DNA from 4 places in the Diaphorobacter sp. LI3 genome. Region 2 is predicted to be linked to each of the others. Evidence: predicted binding sites of a transcription regulator. Region 2 holds the regulator's gene; each other region holds the start of a gene.

Region 1 (4,269 bases), 1.3 Mb from region 2:
CGCTTGCTGGCAGGGCGTGACAGGCACTTTTGGCTGAAACTCCTGCCAACGTTCATGCGGGGATCGGCGTGATCGGGATGAACTGGCGCCGGTCCACCGCAGCCGGCTCGAACTCGAACCACGGGTCGGGCTCGCCCGCCAGCGCGTCCTGCAGCTCGCGCCACAGCGCTTGGCGGCCGGGGGCATCTTGGAGTACGCGGCGCTTGACGTAGTCCAATCCCACGCGGGCGACGAAATGCACCGTGCGCTCCAGGTACCAGCCCTCCAGGCGGTACAGCTGCATGAAGGCGCCCGTGTACTCCAGCACCTCCTCGGCGGTCTTGAGCTTGGTGAAGAACTGCGCCACCTCGGTCTTGATGCCGCCGTTGCCGGCCACGTACATCTCCCAGCCCGAGTCCACGCCGATGATCCCCACGTCCTTGATGCCGCTCTCGGCGCAGTTGCGCGGGCAGCCGCTGACGGCGAACTTGACCTTGTGCGGCGCGTACATGCCCACGAAGGCGTGCTCCAGGTCCTTGCCGAGCTGCGTGCTGTCCTGCGTGCCCATGCGGCACCACTCGCTGCCCACGCAGGTCTTCACCGTGCGCAGTGCCTTGGCGTAGGCGTGGCCGCAGGGCATGCCGATGTCGCGCCAGACGTTGACCAGGTCTTCCTTTTTCACGCCCAGCAGGTCGATGCGCTGGCCGCCCGTGACCTTCACCGTGGGGATCTGGTACTTGTCCACCACGTCGGCGATGCGGCGCAGTTCGGCGGCACTGGTCTCGCCGCCCCACATGCGCGGCACCACGCTGTAGGTGCCATCCTTCTGGATGTTGGCGTGGCTGCGCTCGTTGATGAAGCGGCTTTGCGGGTCGTCCCGCGCCTCCTTGGGCCAAGTGCTGGTGAGGTAGTAGTTCACGGCCGGGCGGCAGGTGGCGCAGCCGTTGGGCGTCTTCCACTCCAGGAAGCGAAACACGCCGTCCACGGTCAACAGCCGGTGTGTGCGGATGGCTTCGCGCACGGCCTGGTGGCCGTGGTCGGTGCAGGCGCACACGGGCTTGGTCTTGGGCGTGGCGGAATAGTCGCCGCCCGCAGTGGCCATGAGGATCTGCTCCACCAGCCCGGTGCACGAGCCGCAGCTGGCGCTGGCCTTGGTGTGCTTGCGCACCTCGTCCAGCGTGAACAGGCCCTTGTCCTTGATCGCCTTGCAGATCTGGCCCTTGGTCACGCCGTTGCAGCCGCAGACCTCGTCGCTGTCGGCCATGGCGGCGGCCTTGTTTTGGCCCTGATGGCCCGCGTCGCCCAGGTGCGATTCACCGAACATGAGCCGGTCGCGGATGTCGGCCACGCTGCGGCCGTCGCGCAGCAGCTTGAAGTACCAGCTGCCGTCCACCGTGTCGCCATAGAGGCAGGCGCCCACGAGCCGGTCGTCCTTGAGCACCAGCTTCTTGTATACGCCGCCGCCCTCGGCATGCGGGTCGCTGAGCACGATCTCCTCCGTGCCCTCGCCGCCCTGGAAGTCGCCGGCGGAAAACAGGTCGATGCCCGTGACCTTGAGCTTGGTGGAGGTGAGCGAGCCCTGGTAGCGCCCGATACCCCATTCCGCCAGGTGGTTGGCCAGCACCTTGCCCTGCTCGAACAGCGGCGCCACCAGCCCGTAGGCGATGCCGCGGTGCGCCGCGCATTCGCCCACGGCGTAGATGCGTGGGTCGGTCACGGTCTGCAGCGTGTCGCTGACGACGATGCCGCGGTTGACGTGCAGGTGCATCTGCTCGGCCAGGGCCGTGTTGGGGCGGATGCCCACGGCCATCACCACAAGCTGGGCGGGCACCTCGCTGCCGTCCTTGAAGCGCACCGCGGCCACGCGGCCGTCGCCGCCGGCTACCAGTTCCTGCGTTTGGGCCTGCATCAGGAACTGCATGCCGCGCTCGGCCAGCGACTGCTGCAGCAGCTTGCCCGCCACGTCGTCAAGCTGGCGCTCCATGAGCCACTCGCCCGCATGCACCACGGTGACCTGCATGCCGCGCTTCATGAGGCCGTTGGCCGCCTCCAGGCCCAGCAGGCCGCCGCCGATCACCACGGCGTGCTTGTAGCTGGCGGCAGCGTCGATCATGGCCTGCGTGTCCGCGATGTCGCGGTAGGCCAGCACGCCGGGCAGCTCACGGCCCGGAATGGGCAGCATGAATGGGTTGGAGCCCGTGGCGAGGATCAGCCGGTCGTAGGGAGCCTCGACGGTGCGGCCGTCCTGCGCCACGCCATGCACGGTGCGCCGCGTGCGGTCCACATGGGTCACGGTGCACCCCGCGTGCAGCGTGATGTGGTGGTCCGCATACCAGGACCAGTCGTTGAGGACGATCTCCTCCAGCGTCTGCTCGCCCGCCAGCACGGGCGACAGCAGGATGCGGTTGTAGTTGGGGTGCGGCTCGGCGCCGAACACCGTGATGTCGTAGAGGTCGGGCGCGATCTTGAGCAGCTCTTCCAGCGCGCGCACGCCTGCCATGCCATTGCCCACCATCACCAGCCTGGATTGCTTCACCATCGTCTCCCCGGCGGGAATGCCCCGCGCAGCCACATCAACAAAAAAAGGCGTCCGCACGCCGCACCGGGCAGGGGCCTGGTTGCGGGTGGGGACGCCTTCGTCCCGCGAGCCCTGCCTCCGCCGTTGGAGAGGGCACGCGCTGCGGCCTACCGTGGCCGCGCTGGCTTCAATGCAATGGGCGTGCCAGGGTGCGGCGGGGTGAGAGGTGTGCGCTCATGGGTTGGGCTGAATAGTCCGCTATCGCTTGATGGACAAGCGTGAGCAGCTATGGTTTTAGGAGCAATCGCGCGCTTGGCCGGGCGTGGCGGGCTGCGCACCGCCGTGGTGCAAGTGGCGGCGCGATGGTGCGGGCGCTGGCGTCCTGATTGCGCCCGGACCTCGTAGGGGATGTTGTGCCGGTGGCGTGGCCCCTGCGTGCGCGCCCGGTGCACCGCAATTGAACAAGAACAGCGTCCAGCGCTTGTCCCTCAGGCGCTACCAGCGATGGAATCAGGAGCCGCCTGCCGGCGGTGGTGTTGGGTCCGTCCAGGCGCCGCCCAGCACCTTGTAGAGCGTCACGCGGTTGACCTGCTCGGCCAATTGCAGCGTGATCTGCGCCTGCTGTGCGGCATACAGCGTGCGCTGCGCGTCCAGCACGGCGAGGTAGTTGTCCGCACCGAGGCGAAAGCGTGCGTCCGACAGCTGCAGCGTGCGCTGGGTGGCCTGCACCAGCGAGCCCTGCGCCTGCAGGCGCTCGGTGAGCGTGGCGCGCTCGGCCAGCGCGTCGGACACCTCGCGGAAGGCGGTCTGGATGGCCTTCTCGTACTGGGCCACGGCGGTGTCGCGCGTCACCTCGGCCACGCGCAGGTTGGCCTGGTTGCGGCCGGCGTCGAAGATCGGCAGGCGGATCTGCGGCGCGAACGCCCAGGTGCCGTTGCCGCCCTCGAACAGGCCCGACAGCGCATTGCTGGCCGTGCCCACCGAGGCTGTGAGCGTGATCGACGGAAAGAACGCCGCGCGGGCCGCGCCGATATTGGCCGTGGCGCCCTGCAGTGCATGCTCGGCCGCGCGCACGTCGGGGCGGCGCAGCAGCACGCTGGACGGAAGGTCTGCAGGCACGGCCAGCAGCGCCGTTGCGGGCGCCGCGGGATCGGCCAGCGCGGGGACAGGGGACCGGGGGGCAGGACTGTCCGCAATACCGGTGCCCGGAGGGGGCTGGGTTGCCGGCGTGGCCGGGCTCGCCATGGCCGTGACCGGCATGGCCGTTTCCACGGTGGCCACGCTGGCGGGCAACAACGCGGGGGGCACGGGCGATCCCACCAGCAGGGCCAGGGCGTTGCGGCTGCGCGCCAGCTGCGAGACGAAGGCGGCCGCATCCACGCGTGCGGTGTCGGCCGCCGACTGGGCCTGCGCCAGCACCAGGCCCGAGCTGGCGCCCAGTTCATGGCTGCGCTGCGTGAGCTCCAGGGCCTGCTGGCGCGTGCGCAGGGTCTCGCGTGCCAGTTGCAGGCGGCGCGCGTCGGCGTCCAGCGTGAGCCAGGCGCCGATCACCTCGGCCACCAGGCTGAGCTGCACGCTGCGGCGGTTCTCCGCCACGCGCAGGAACTCCTGCAGCGCGGCATCGTTCAGGTTGCGCACGCGGCCGAAGAAGTCGATCTCGTAGCTGCTGAAGCCCAGTGTGGCGCTGTACTGGCTGGTGGTGTTGGAGCGGCCCGCGGCGGTCAGGTCGTCGGCGGTGCGGCTGCGGTTGCCCGCGCCGGCCGCGTTCACCG
Region 2 (4,269 bases):
GCGGGGTGAACCAGATCTCCCAGGCCACGTCGGCCGCGGCGGCATAGATGTCGTCCTCGTTGCGGTAGGGCCGCTCGGCCAGCTGCACCAGCACGCGCTGCGCCAGGCGGCTGTGCAGGTTCAGGCGCAGCGCGTCGCGCCAGGAGGCGCGCAGCAGCACGCCCGCGCGGCCCACGAGCAGGTCCTGCCCGGCCAGCCCCGTGAGGCCATGCACCTCGTCGGCCAGATAGCCCTCCACGCCAGCGGCGCAGGGCAAAAAGAGTTGAAGCTGGTTCATTGCGGCTGTGCTGCGCGCTGCAGCAATGGCTGGAGCACGGATTCAGGAATGGGTGCGGGCTTGCGGGCCGCCCGGTCGATGAAGACGATGCCGGTCTTGCCGCGCGCGATCTCGCGCCCCTGGCTCTTCTCGGTCATCCGGAAGACGAGGTCGAAGCCGTAGCGGTTGAAGTCCTGCGGCGTCATCTCCACGCGCAGCGTCTCGCCGTGGAACGCCTCGGACTTGTACTGCGCCACGATGTCGCCCACCACGGTGGACAGGCCCGCCACGTCGGCCTCGGGGTAGCCCAGCGACTTGAAGAAACGCACGCGCGCCTCGGACACGAGGCTGAGCAACTGCGCGTTGTCCAGGTGCCCGCCCTGGTTGACATGGCTGATGTAGATCTGCAGCTCGGTACTGAAGCCGAAGTGCGGGGGAAGGTCAAAGACGACGCGTGCCATGGTTCAAAGTGCCTTGCGGAGGTTGGCCGGGGCGATCTTGAGCGCCTCACGGTATTTGGCCACGGTGCGGCGCGCACATTCAATGCCCTGCTCCTTGAGCATCTCGGCGATCTGGCTGTCCGACAGCGGCTTGTGCGGGTTCTCGGCCGCGATGAACTGCTTGATGAGCGCGCGCACGGCCGTGCTGGAGGCGTTGCCGCCGGTTTCGGTGCCCAGCCCCGAGCCGAAGAAATACTTGAGTTCGTAGGTGCCTTGCGGCGTGGCCATGTACTTGGCGGTGGTCACGCGGCTGATGGTGGACTCGTGCAGGCCCAGTTCATCGGCAATGTCGCGCAGCACCAGCGGGCGCATGGCCAGTTCGCCATGCACGAAGAAGTTCTTCTGCCGCTCCACGATGGCGCGCGACACGCGCAGGATGGTGTCAAAACGCTGCTGGATGTTCTTGATGAACCAGCGCGCCTCCTGCAGCCGTGCCTGCAGCGCCTGGTGGCCTTCGCCACGGCCGCCGCGCAACGCGCCGGCGTAGATGTCGTGCACGCGCAGGCGCGGCATCACGTCCGGGTTGAGCTGCACGCTGAAGTTCTGCTGTCCGCCGCGGCCGGTTTTCTTGACGATCACGTCGGGCACGATGATGTTGCGGTCCACGTCGGCAAAGCGCCTGCCCGGGCGTGGCTCCAGCCGCGCAATCAAAGCCATCGCGGCACGCGTGCGCTCTTCGCTGGTGCCGCAGGCCTGCGCCAGGCGGCGCACGTCGCGCTTGGCCAGCAGGTCCAGCGGCTGTCCGCAGATGGCCAGCGCGGCCTGGATCACGTCGGGGTCGCCCTCTTCGTCCTGGACCATCGCACGCAACTGCAGCGTGAGGCATTCGGCCAGTCCGCGCGCGCCCACGCCCGCGGGCTCCAGGCTTTGCAGCAGGCGCAGCGCCACGGTGAAACGGTGCACCAGTTCATCGAGTTGCTCGGGGTCTTCGGTGCCCGCCAGGCTGGCGGCCAGGTCCTGCAGCGACTCGTCCAGGTAGCCGTCGTCGTTCAGCGATTCGATGAGGAAGCGCAGCGCGGCCATGTCCAGCTCGGACAGGCGCAGCGCCAGCGCCTGGCGGTGCAGGAAGGCCGTGAGCGACTCCTGGCTGCGGGCCAGCTCGGTGGCGTCCACCTCGTCGTCGCTCCCCGCGCCGGCACCGTTGCGCGCCGGGGCGTCGCCGCCCCACTCGCTGTCGTCGGGCGCCAGGTCTACCGAGCCGTCGCCTTCCCAGTCCGCGGGTTCGGCCGTCGTTTCGGCGGTGGAGGTTTCTGCATCATTTTGGCTTGTAGCGCTTTCCTGTCCTGCGCTGACAGCTCCTGAATAAATAGCATCTTCGGCTTCGCGGTCTTGCTCGCTCACCGGTGCATCGGCCTGGGCCAGGCCGAAATCCTCGCGCGGGGCCTCTTCCAGCGTGCGCTCCAGGAAGGGGTTCTCGTCGAGCATCTGCTCGACCTCCTGGGCCAGCTCCAGCGTGGACAGCTGCAGCAGGCGGATCGACTGCTGCAACTGCGGTGTGAGCGCCAGGTGCTGCGAGACGCGCAGCGACAGGCCGGGCTTCATGGCCTGCAACCCACTGTCTGGTCCTGCATCGCGCCGTGGTCGCCCATCACTCTCACATGCGGAAGTGCTCGCCCAGGTACACCCGGCGCACTTCCGCGTTGTCGACGATGTCCGACGGCGTACCCTGAGCCAGCACCTGGCCGTCGCTGATGATGAAGGCGTGGTCGCAGATGCCCAGCGTCTCACGCACGTTGTGGTCGGTGATCAGCACGCCAATGCCGCGCGCCTTGAGAAAGCCAATGATGCGCTGGATCTCGATCACGGCGATCGGGTCGATGCCGGCGAAGGGCTCATCCAGCAGGATGAAGCGCGGCTGCGTGGCCAGCGCGCGCGCGATCTCCACGCGCCGGCGCTCGCCGCCCGACAGCGCCAGTGCAGGCGACTTGCGCAGGTGGTCCACGCGCAGCTCCTGCAGCAGCGCGGTCAGGCGCCGCTCCACCTCGGCGCGCGGCAGGGTGCGGCCGGCCTCGTCGGTCTGCAGCTCCAGCACCGCGCGCACGTTGTCTTCGACATTGAGCTTGCGAAAGATCGAGGCTTCCTGCGGCAGGTACGACAGGCCCAGCCGCGAGCGCCGGTGGATGGGCATGTCCGTCACGTCCTGCCCGTCGATGCTGATGCGGCCGCCGTCGCTGCGCACCAGGCCGACGATCATGTAGAACGACGTGGTCTTGCCGGCGCCGTTGGGGCCCAATAGGCCCACCACCTCTCCCTTTTGCACGACCACGGACACGTCCTTGACCACCTTGCGGCTGCCGTAGGACTTCTCCAGGTGCAGCGCCTCCAGGCGGCTGACGCCTTCGCTCATGCGCGCATCGTCCAAGGCCGCGCTCACTTCGCGCCGTCCAGGCTGGGGCTGGTACGCAGCGCGGGCGGCTCGGTGCGCACGGGCGGCGTGGCGCTGGTGCCCGAGGCAGGCTCCTTGGGCGCGAGCACCGCCCGCACCCGGCCGCCCGGCGTGCCAGCAGTGGCGCCGGCGGGCGCGGTCTTCTGCCCGTCCACGGTGAACACGTCCGTGAGGTTGTTGTAGACGATGAGGGCGCCGGCCAGCTCGTCGGTCAGTGTGGCCTCGCGGTAGCGGCGCAGCTCGGCGCGGCGGATGAGCTTCACCACGTCGGCGCGGCCGTCGTATTCGATGACCTCGCCCTCGCCCTCGACGAACTCGTCGGGCGCGCCCGGCGCGGTGTCACGTTTTTGCCGGAAAAAAGCGCGCTTGCCCGGCTCGGCCGTCACCACACCGTACTGGAAGCCGTCGGCATCCTGGCGCACCTCCAGCTGCGCGCCGCGCAGCACGATGGTGCCCTTGGTCATGACGACACGGCCGGTGAAAACGCTGGTCTGCTTGAGCTCATCGTGGCGCAGGGCATCGGCCTCGATGTTCATGGGCTTGTTGCGGTCGGCTTTTTCGGCGTGCACCAGCGGCGATGCGGCCAGCGCCAGGGCCAGCGCTGCGGCGCGGGACAGGAGGAGGAAGGGCAATCGGGTTCTCATAGAGGGCACGAATCTTGCGACCATTGTACTGACGCAAGCGCGCCGCCGCCGCAGTGGATCGCATCAACCCGTACAGGCCTGCCACCGGCCGCCATGCCGCCGCGCCAACCGGTGCGCAGGCATGAAAAAAGCGCGCCCGTAGGCGCGCTTGTCGCTGGTGGCGGCGGGGCGCTTCAGCCCTTGCGCGCTACGCCAACCAAGTGCTCCACCACCTGCAGCACGCTTTGCATGTTGCCAGCCATGGTGCCGTCGGTGTAGTAGCGGCCGGCCACTCCCATGGAGGGCACGCCCTCGACCTGGTAGCCGTCCTGCAGCTGCGACGCCTTGCGCACCTGGTTGGATACGGTGAAGGAGTTGTAGACCTCCTTGAACTTCGCCACGTCCACGCCCTGCTTGCCGATCCAGTCGAAGATCAGCTCGTCCTTGTTCAGCGGCAGGCGTTCCACGTGCACCGCACGGAACACCTTCGCATGCAGCTCGGGC
Region 3 (4,269 bases), 570 kb from region 2:
CGCAATCAGTGCGCCCGCAGCGGCGCCGATGCTATTTGCAAAATAAAGGCCGCCTAATAATCCGCCTGCGCCTTCTGGGAATTTTCTGATTAATCCCGCGCTCATCAAGGGGAAGGTCATTCCGAGCAAAACGGTTTGTGGCAAGATGAGCGCAGCCGCAACAGACCATCGCAATAAATCGATGCTCAACGAAGATCCCAGCAATGGAATAATCACGTCATAGCTAAATGCGGCAATAGTATTAAAAATCCAATGAAAAACCAGACCAAATACACCGATCACCAGCTCGATGGCGGCGTAGACTTTGATCAAGTTACGCCATTGCAAGCCCATGCGCGCCACGCTCACAGCGCCCAGAGCCATTCCGCCCATGAATATCGCGAGCACCAGAGCCTGCGCATAGGCGGCATGCCCCAAAAATAATCCGAGATAGTGCGTCCAAATCGATTGATAAATCAATCCGGCAAACCCAGACAAGACAAATACGAATAGCAGTGACAAACGTATTGTGTTCTTTTGTAAAATAATCAATTTGGCTCCTTGTTTGGCGGGTGATGATGGGGCTGCTATTGGTCTCGTTTTGATGTACTATTGTTTATATTGTTTAAAGCCATCTATTGGTGCATATTCGCGGGCGTGGCCTGAATTGTCCAGGAAAACGATCCATTCCTTGTTTTTTGTGCTGGTGAATGGAATGAATTTTATTTGATCTGCTAACATGTCCGCCGTCAGTGGGTTGTTGATTTTTTTCATGAAAAATTTCTCAAAATCTTCTGGGCGCAGGTCGGTTGCCGGTTTGGCGGCGTCCAGCACCTGCTTGGAGACAGAGGCATAATCTGTCCATAATTCTTCGCGCTGGCTCGGCTCGATGCCTTGGAAGGATTGAAAAATCAATTCAGTGGAAGAGAGTTTTGGATTTTGAAAGTCAACGGCGACCAGCAAGGGGCCGCGCAGTGAGCCCTGTATTGCGCAATGATCGTTTCCTTTGGATGAGCGCCATACCACTTCGTTGGCTTGCAAAACGACAAACCTGTCGCGCTCAAATACTATGGCAACAGGCCGTCCGTTGATTAAGACAAAAAATCCTAATAAAAACGCTGCAATTTGGATGGCAATGATCAACGTCCAATCAATGGCCAATGCTTTTTTTGTTTTATTTGTTTTTATTAGAAGGATGGGTAGTGCTACGGCAAGGAAAAATTGGATGCCTAAAATCGTGCATAGCGTGCGTCCCATTTCAAGGACGTGAAGCGTGGGATACGGGTACCATACGCCAAAAATCAAAGGAGCGGCGAAGGCCAGCGTAACGGCATTCACCATCCAATTGGAAAGAATGGACCAGTGGCGCGACATCGGCGGTTAAAAAAAAGGAGTGCCGGGCACTCCTTTTCGTGAGGTAGGAAAAATTATCGGCAAATAGCAGGAGCGTACTTCGCTTCCAGTGTACCCGCTGTTGCCTTCATGCCTGCTTTCGTGGCAGCAACTTGGGTCGCCGAAGCGCAAGCCCAGTCGAGCGCTCCGCTCACCCCTGCCGTCAATGCGGCCTTCAGCTGTTGTGGCGCACCAGCAGTATCGCGCACAAACGGGTTAATATTCACGGTATTTTTTGCGGCAGCCACACCGACTGCGGCAGCACGGTAGGTCACCGTGATTTCACCCGTACCACCGATTTGCACTTTTTCAACAAACTTAGAATTTGCACCAGTATTGCCTGCTTGTGCATTCCAAGTGGTCACCACGTTCGCCAGATCATTGACAGACGTAGCATCGCTGGCCAGCATGCTTTTTGCACTTTCGGCAAGGCTCAAGCCTTCAGAAACTCGGGTGCGGACTGTGTAGTCCTGGTAAGCAGGCAGCGCAATGGCAGCCAAGATACCAATGATCGCCACAACGATCATCAATTCGATCAGGGTGAAACCTTGTTGCAGGGTACGCTTCATAAATCCTCCTCGGAATTAGGTAATAGCCCCCGCAGAGGAATCCTGCGGGTTGAGAAAACTTGAGCAGCTTCTGTGCCAACATCAGAATGCAACCAAACGTTGCAGCGCGCGACATTTTTCACCAGTTTCCTTGACCCAGCAAAGGAAAAGCCTAACCAATCGGTCACACGTCGACACATTTGTCACCCCAAGGTGTTCGACGTGGAGAGCTACGCAATTCGGTCTGTTAGAGGCAGCGCGGCATTCTGCGACCCGCGGCAGCACCCTTTCTCCCATCAGGCGCTAACGGCTTTTAAAAGCGAAGCGCTAATGATCGCCACACTAGCGTTGCCCTCTGCACGCTCTAGCCCTGCACAAACTCCATCTCAGTGCTGGCCAGAGCGATGCGGTCACCATTCTTGAGAGTTATGGGGTCCACTCCAATGGGCGTACCGTTCAGGAACGGAAAGTCACCCCCCTCCACATGAGCCAGCACGAAGCCGTTGTGGCGCTTGGTGATGGATGCCACGGCCACGCCGGGCTTGCCAATGGTGGTAACCACTTTTGTCAGAGCCACCTCACGGCCGGCGGCGGGGCCGTTCATCACCCGCACGGCGGCGCTCAGCACGACTGGCGCAGGGGCCGCAGGCTTGGCCAGCGGCGGCAGCATGCCGGGCTTGAAGACCATCGTCTTCTCATAGTCATGCCCAGGCTCTTCGTGCAGGAAGCGGATTTTGTACTTCCCCAATTCCACCGTGTCGCCGTTGCGCAAAGGCTGTCGCTTGATGGCCTTGCCATTGACATAAGTGCCGTTGGTGCTGCCCAGATCCTCCACTTCCACATCATCCCCATTCATGAGGAAGACCGCATGTTCACCACTGACGGCAAGGTTGTCGATGACCACGTCGTTGTAGGGGCGGCGGCCTACCGTTGTGCGTTCCTTGGTGAAGGTAACTTCCTTGATGACAACTCCATCGATCGACACGACCATTCTGGGCATGATCACTTTTCCTTATCCAAACAACTTAGCTAGTAGAGGGAAGTAGCAATTTCCGGGCACAGGCAAATGAAGCCCTGGCGGTCGGGCTGAGCTTGGCGGAAGGGTCACGAGGTGCCCAGCAGGCGCGCCATGAGGCCGCCGCGTTTTTTGGCGTCTTGAGCGAGTTGCGTTTGCGCCAGCACTACGCTGATGTTGTCCCGCCCTCCCATGGCGTTGGCCATGGCCACCATGCGCGCCGCTTTATCTTGTAGCGCAATGGGCATCCGCGCCAGTTCGGCCAAATCTTCGTCACTCAACATATCCGTCAGGCCGTCGGAGCAAAGAATGAACAAGTCACCGGGCTCGACAGGAAATTCGTTGATTTCTATGTGCACGGACACATCCACCCCCAGCGCCCGTGTCACCAGGTTGCGCTGCCCCGAAACGGCTGCTTGTGCCGGCGTGAGCAGTCCCAGGTCGATCTGCTCCTGCAACCACGAGTGGTCGCGCGTGATCTGCCGCAAGAGGCCCTCGCGCCACCGGTAGCAGCGCGAATCACCGATGTGGCCGAGAATGAGCCGGTCGTCACGGAACACGCCGACGACCAGCGTGGTACCCATTCCCAGGTACTGGGGGTTGGACATCGAGGCCCCGAGGATCGCGTGGTTCGCATTGTCCACACAGGCCTCTAGTGCATGCCGTACATCCGAAGGCGATGCCTCGGAGCCGTCGCCTTGCAGCCAGCGGACCATCTCGGTGCCGATGTAGGTGATCGCCATCCCGGCAGCCACCTCGCCCGCGTTGTAGCCCCCCATGCCGTCGGCCAGGATGACCATCTGCGCCGTCTCATGGATGGCCACAGCGTCTTCGTTGTTGGAGCGCACCCGCCCCGTGTCCGTCAACGCGCAGAATTCGTAGCTCAGCATCGGCAGAGGTTTCATAAGAGACTCCCGCGATACGCCTCACGCGAAGGCGCTTTACATGCGGTTGAGGAGGGCATCGCTGCATATCCCTCACAACCGGCATTGCGGGACTGAGTAACCGTCTTCGAAGTCAAGCGCAATGAAGCGACTTGTCCCAAGGTTTTCCAGTGCGCACCATGGCGTTGAGCGTGGTGAGCAACTTGCGCATGCAAGCGACCAGGGCGACCTTGGGCAACTTGCCAGCGGCCTTCAGACGCTCGTAGAAGGCCTTGATGGCCGGGTTGTAGCGGGTGGCCGTGAGCGTTGCCATGTACAGCACGCGGCGGATCTCGAAGCGCCCGCCTTGTACGCGCCGCCTGCCCTTGCTGCCGCCGGAGTCATTGGCCATGGGCGCCACGCCCACCAATGCAGCGATCTCGCGCCGGTTCAGCCGGCCCAGCTCTGGCAG
Region 4 (4,269 bases), 1.4 Mb from region 2:
ATGGGAGCCACGCCACTGATCGTCATTGTCTGCGTGCTCGCGGTGGCCGTATTGATGGCCCCTGCCATCGTGACTCTGGTGGCGCAGCGGCGTTTTGCGCAACTGCAGCGCAAGCGGGGCGGTTCATTCCTTGCCAGCGTGCTGTGGTCTCTGGGGTCGACCATCGCGGCGCTCATTGCGCTGGTGCTGTCCATGCCGCTGTGGCTGGTCCCGCCGCTGGTGTTGATCCTGCCTCCGCTCATCTGGGGATGGCTCACCTACCGTGTCATGGCCTTTGACGCACTGGCCGAACACGCGAGCAAGCCGGAGCGGCAGGAGATTTTCAAGCGCCATCAGCTCAGCCTGCTGAGCATTGGCGTGCTGAGCGGATTTCTAGGGGCCGCGCCCGGCATTGTCTGGGCGTCGGGAGTGGTGTTCGCAGCGGCGTTCCTCGTCCTAGTGCCGATCGCCATCTGGATCTACACGCTGGTGTTCGCCTTCTCATCGCTGTGGTTCACGCATTTCTGTCTGGCCGCGCTGCAACAGCTGCGCGAGCAGCGAGGCGAACGCCCGCCGGGCGATACGCCTGCAACCGCCGCGCCCGCAACGCCAGCGCCTTCTTTGCCATCCTCGTCTCACCTGCAGGACAACCCATGACACCGGCTTTCGGCCTCATCATCGTTGGCGATGAAATCCTCTCGGGCAAGCGGGCGGACAAGCACCTCGCCAAGGTCATCGAACTGCTTGCGGCACGCGGGCTTGCGCTGTCCTATGCGGACTACGTAGGCGACGACCGTCCGCGCATCACGGCGGCGCTGCAGCGGGCCTTTGCCTCGTCGGACATCGTGTTCAGCTGCGGCGGCATTGGTGCCACTCCCGACGACCACACACGCCAGTGCGCGGCGGCCGCGCTGCAGCGCCCGTTGGTCCTGCACCCCGAGGCCAAGCGCCTGATCACCGAGCGCATGCAGGATGTGGCACGGGAGCAGGGCGAGGCGTTCGACCCCGACCGCGCCGACAATCTGCATCGGCTGAACATGGGCGTTTTTCCTGAGGGCGCGCGCATCATTCCCAACCCTTACAACAAGATCCCCGGCTTCTCGTGTGACGGCCCTGGGGGCGGCATGGTGCATTTCGTGCCGGGGTTCCCGGTCATGGCCTGGCCTATGGTGGACTGGGCACTCCAGCATTACTGTGCCCCGTGGTTCAACCAGCAGCCGCAGATGGAGCGCTCCGTCGTGCTTTATGGCGCAATGGAAGCCGCGCTGACGCCGCTCATGGAGCGGATCGAGGCCGGACACCCGGGGATCAAGGTGTTCAGCCTGCCGAGCGTGGACCATCCGGTGCACGGGCGCCATGTGGAATTGGGCGTCAAGGGGGCCGCTGCCTTGGTGCCTGCCGCGTGGCAGGCACTGCAGGAAGGTTTGCACCAAACAGGTGCATTCATGGGCCCTGAAATGGTGCGCAAATGGTAAGAAGGCGGACCACTTAAAATCCTGTTTGGTGCGCCGTCGCAGGGCTCTGCGCCCGGCTTGCCCCGTACGGGTGTCCCCATTCGCTGGCACGCAAACTGCTTTTCTGTGCGCATCATTGTTGATGAGCACTTCTATCCCTGGAGAACCCTGATGGCCAAGACCGTTGCAGACGTGATGAAGATGGTGAAGGAAAACGAAGTCAAGTTCGTGGACTTCCGCTTCACGGATACCCGCGGCAAGGAACAGCACGTCACCGTGCCGATCTCGCACTTCGACGAAGACAAGTTCGCCTCGGGCCATGCGTTCGACGGCTCGTCGGTCGCCGGCTGGAAGGGTATCGAGGCGTCGGACATGCTGCTCATGCCCGATCCGAACACCGCCAACATCGACCCGTTCTTCGAAGAAACCACCATGATCATGGCGTGTGACGTGGTGGAGCCGGCCGACGGCAAGGCCTACGACCGCGACCCGCGCTCCATCGCCAAGCGCGCCGAGGCGTACCTGAAGGCCTCCGGCATGGGCGACACGGCCTATTTCGGCCCGGAGCCCGAGTTCTTCATCTTCGACGGCGTGCGCTGGAGCACCGATCCCAACCACACCTTCTACGAGATCGAAGAGTACGAAGCCCCCTGGAATACCGGCGCCAAGCTCGAAGGGGGCAACCGCGGCCACCGTCCCACCACCAAGGGCGGCTATTTCCCCGTGCCCCCGGTCGACAGCACGCAGGACATGCGCGCAGAGATGTCCCTGATCCTTGAATCCCTGGGCATTCCGGTCGAGGTGTTCCACCACGAAGTGGCCGGTGCCGGCCAGAACGAGATCGGCACCCGGTTCAGCACGCTGGTGGAGCGTGCCGACTGGACCATGCTGCAGAAGTACGTGATCCACAACGTGGCCAACGCCTACGGCAAGACCGCCACCTTCATGCCCAAGCCCTACCACGGCGACAACGGCTCGGGCATGCACGTGCACCAGTCGGTCTGGAAGGACGGCAAGAACCTGTTCGCCGGCGACGGCTATGCGGGTCTGTCGGACTTCGCGCTGTACTACATCGGCGGCATCATCAAGCACGCTCGCGCACTGAACGCCATCACGAACCCTGGCACCAATAGCTACAAGCGCCTGGTGCCGCACTTCGAGGCGCCGGTGAAGCTGGCCTACTCGGCCAAGAACCGCTCGGCCTCCATCCGCATCCCGTTCGTGGCCAACCCGAAGGGCCGCCGTGTGGAAGCGCGCTTCCCCGATCCGCTGATGAACCCTTACCTGGGCTTTGCGGCCCTGCTGATGGCGGGTCTGGACGGCGTGGAAAACAAGATCCACCCGGGCGAAGCCGCTACCAAGGACCTGTACCACCTGCCGCCCGAGGAAGACAAGCTGGTGCCCACCGTGTGCCACAGCCTGGACCAGGCGCTGGAAGCGCTGGACAAGGACCGCGCGTTCCTGACCAAGGGCGGCGTGTTCACCGACTCCATGCTCGACGCCTACATCGAGCTGAAGATGCAGGAAGTCACGCGCTTCCGCATGGCCGTGCATCCCGTCGAGTACGACATGTACTACTCGCTGTGATGGCAGGGGCTCAGGCCCTCGGCTGTTGTCAACAGGGCGGCTCCGGCCGCCTTTTTCTATGGACGGGCTGCGCGCGTTGGCTAACGGGGCACGGCATCCCGTCGCACCAAAACCGCAGCGTTGGGCCGTCGCAATTGGCGGGTTGGAGTGATTGGGGGATACTCACCGGCACCGCGCATGCCCGACGCATGCCATGTGAGGAATTCGATGAAAAGCACTTTGTTCGCCCTGACCGTTATCGCCGCCGTGCTGCAGCCCGCCTGGGCGCAGGACCGCATTTACCGCTGCGGCAACGAATACACCAACAACGCCACGCAGGCCAAGGAGCGCGGCTGCAAGCTCGTGGAAGGTGGCAATGTGACGGTGCTGCAGGGTTCGCGCCCGGCGGCGGCCTCCTCGGGCGGCAGCGCAGGCGCCTCCGGTGCCAGCGCCAGCAGCTCGCCCGCGAACGCACCGCGTGTGGGCGCGGCCGACCAGCGTGCGCGCGACGCCGATGCGCGCGCCATCCTGGAGTCTGAACTGAGCAAGGCGGAAACCCGCCTGGCCGAGTTGCGCAAGGAGTACAACGACGGCTCGCCCCAGCGCACGGCGCTGGAGTTGCGTAACCCGCAGGGCTACATCGAGCGCACGGCCGAGCTCAAGGCCAGCGTGGCCCGGGCCGAGGCCGATGTGGCCGGCATCAAGCGCGAACTCTCGCGCCTGAACAAGTAAGCGCCGCGGTCCCTGCGTGCGGCACAAAGGCGCGATCATCCAAGAGCCCACCCCAACGGACCGCTACCAGGCGCTGGACCTCGTCTCCACGCTGATCGCCGTGCTGCACCCCGGCGGGGCGGCCCTCTTCGTCAATGCAGCGCTGGAAAACGCCCTGGGCCTGTCGCGCCGCACGCTGGAAGGCGTGGACTTCGCCGGCCTGTTCACCGATCCGACCATCCTGCAGACGGCGCTGGCCGGAGCGCGCGGGCGCGACTTCGCGGCGCTGCGCTTCGAAGCCGTGCTGCGCCGCTCGCCGCAGGAGCCTTTGCCGGTGCACGCCAGCGTGGCGGTGGTGGAGCACAGCGGCGACGTGATCGTGGAGCTGTGGCCCCTGGAGGCGCAGGCGCGCCAGGACCGCGAGGAGCGGCTGCGCGAGCAGGCGCAGGCCAACAAGGAGCTGATCCGCAATTTGGCGCACGAGATCAAGAACCCGCTGGGCGGCATCCGAGGTGCGGCGCAGCTGCTGGAGATGGAGCTGGAAAGCCGCGACCTGACC

The links. The regulator sigma-54, encoded in region 2, starts transcription at its own class of promoters, with help from an activator protein. The targets are predictions, from matches to a motif close to TGGCANGNAANCTGCTTT.
Region 1: the regulator sigma-54 is predicted to act here: its motif matches at 2,687-2,704, upstream of nirB (nitrite reductase large subunit NirB).
Region 3: the regulator sigma-54 is predicted to act here: its motif matches at 2,001-2,018, upstream of MRB47_RS18855 (pilin).
Region 4: the regulator sigma-54 is predicted to act here: its motif matches at 1,539-1,556, upstream of glnA (type I glutamate--ammonia ligase).

What each region holds. Positions count from the first base shown of each region.
Region 1 is NZ_CP094346.1:1,700,883-1,705,151, forward strand. Features, by position in the region: gene nirB (nitrite reductase large subunit NirB) at 53-2,518, opposite strand; gene MRB47_RS07925 (efflux transporter outer membrane subunit) at 3,008-4,269, opposite strand, start outside.
Region 2 is NZ_CP094346.1:434,979-439,247, reverse strand. Features, by position in the region: gene MRB47_RS02100 (class I SAM-dependent RNA methyltransferase) at 1-277, opposite strand, end outside; gene MRB47_RS02095 (acyl-CoA thioesterase) at 274-717, opposite strand; gene MRB47_RS02090 (RNA polymerase factor sigma-54) at 721-2,298, opposite strand; gene lptB (LPS export ABC transporter ATP-binding protein) at 2,351-3,103, opposite strand; gene lptA (lipopolysaccharide transport periplasmic protein LptA) at 3,127-3,786, opposite strand; gene MRB47_RS02075 (thiol:disulfide interchange protein DsbA/DsbL) at 3,960-4,269, opposite strand, start outside.
Region 3 is NZ_CP094346.1:4,042,640-4,046,908, forward strand. Features, by position in the region: gene MRB47_RS18845 (fused MFS/spermidine synthase) at 1-531, opposite strand, end outside; gene MRB47_RS18850 (hypothetical protein) at 589-1,353, opposite strand; gene MRB47_RS18855 (pilin) at 1,407-1,940, opposite strand; gene MRB47_RS18865 (FHA domain-containing protein) at 2,284-2,919, opposite strand; gene MRB47_RS18870 (Stp1/IreP family PP2C-type Ser/Thr phosphatase) at 3,024-3,839, opposite strand; gene MRB47_RS18875 (IS110 family transposase) at 3,952-4,269, opposite strand, start outside.
Region 4 is NZ_CP094346.1:3,245,734-3,250,002, reverse strand. Features, by position in the region: gene MRB47_RS15185 (EI24 domain-containing protein) at 1-636, shown strand, start outside; gene MRB47_RS15180 (competence/damage-inducible protein A) at 633-1,454, shown strand; gene glnA (type I glutamate--ammonia ligase) at 1,605-3,020, shown strand; gene MRB47_RS15170 (hypothetical protein) at 3,228-3,731, shown strand; gene glnL (nitrogen regulation protein NR(II)) at 3,766-4,269, shown strand, end outside.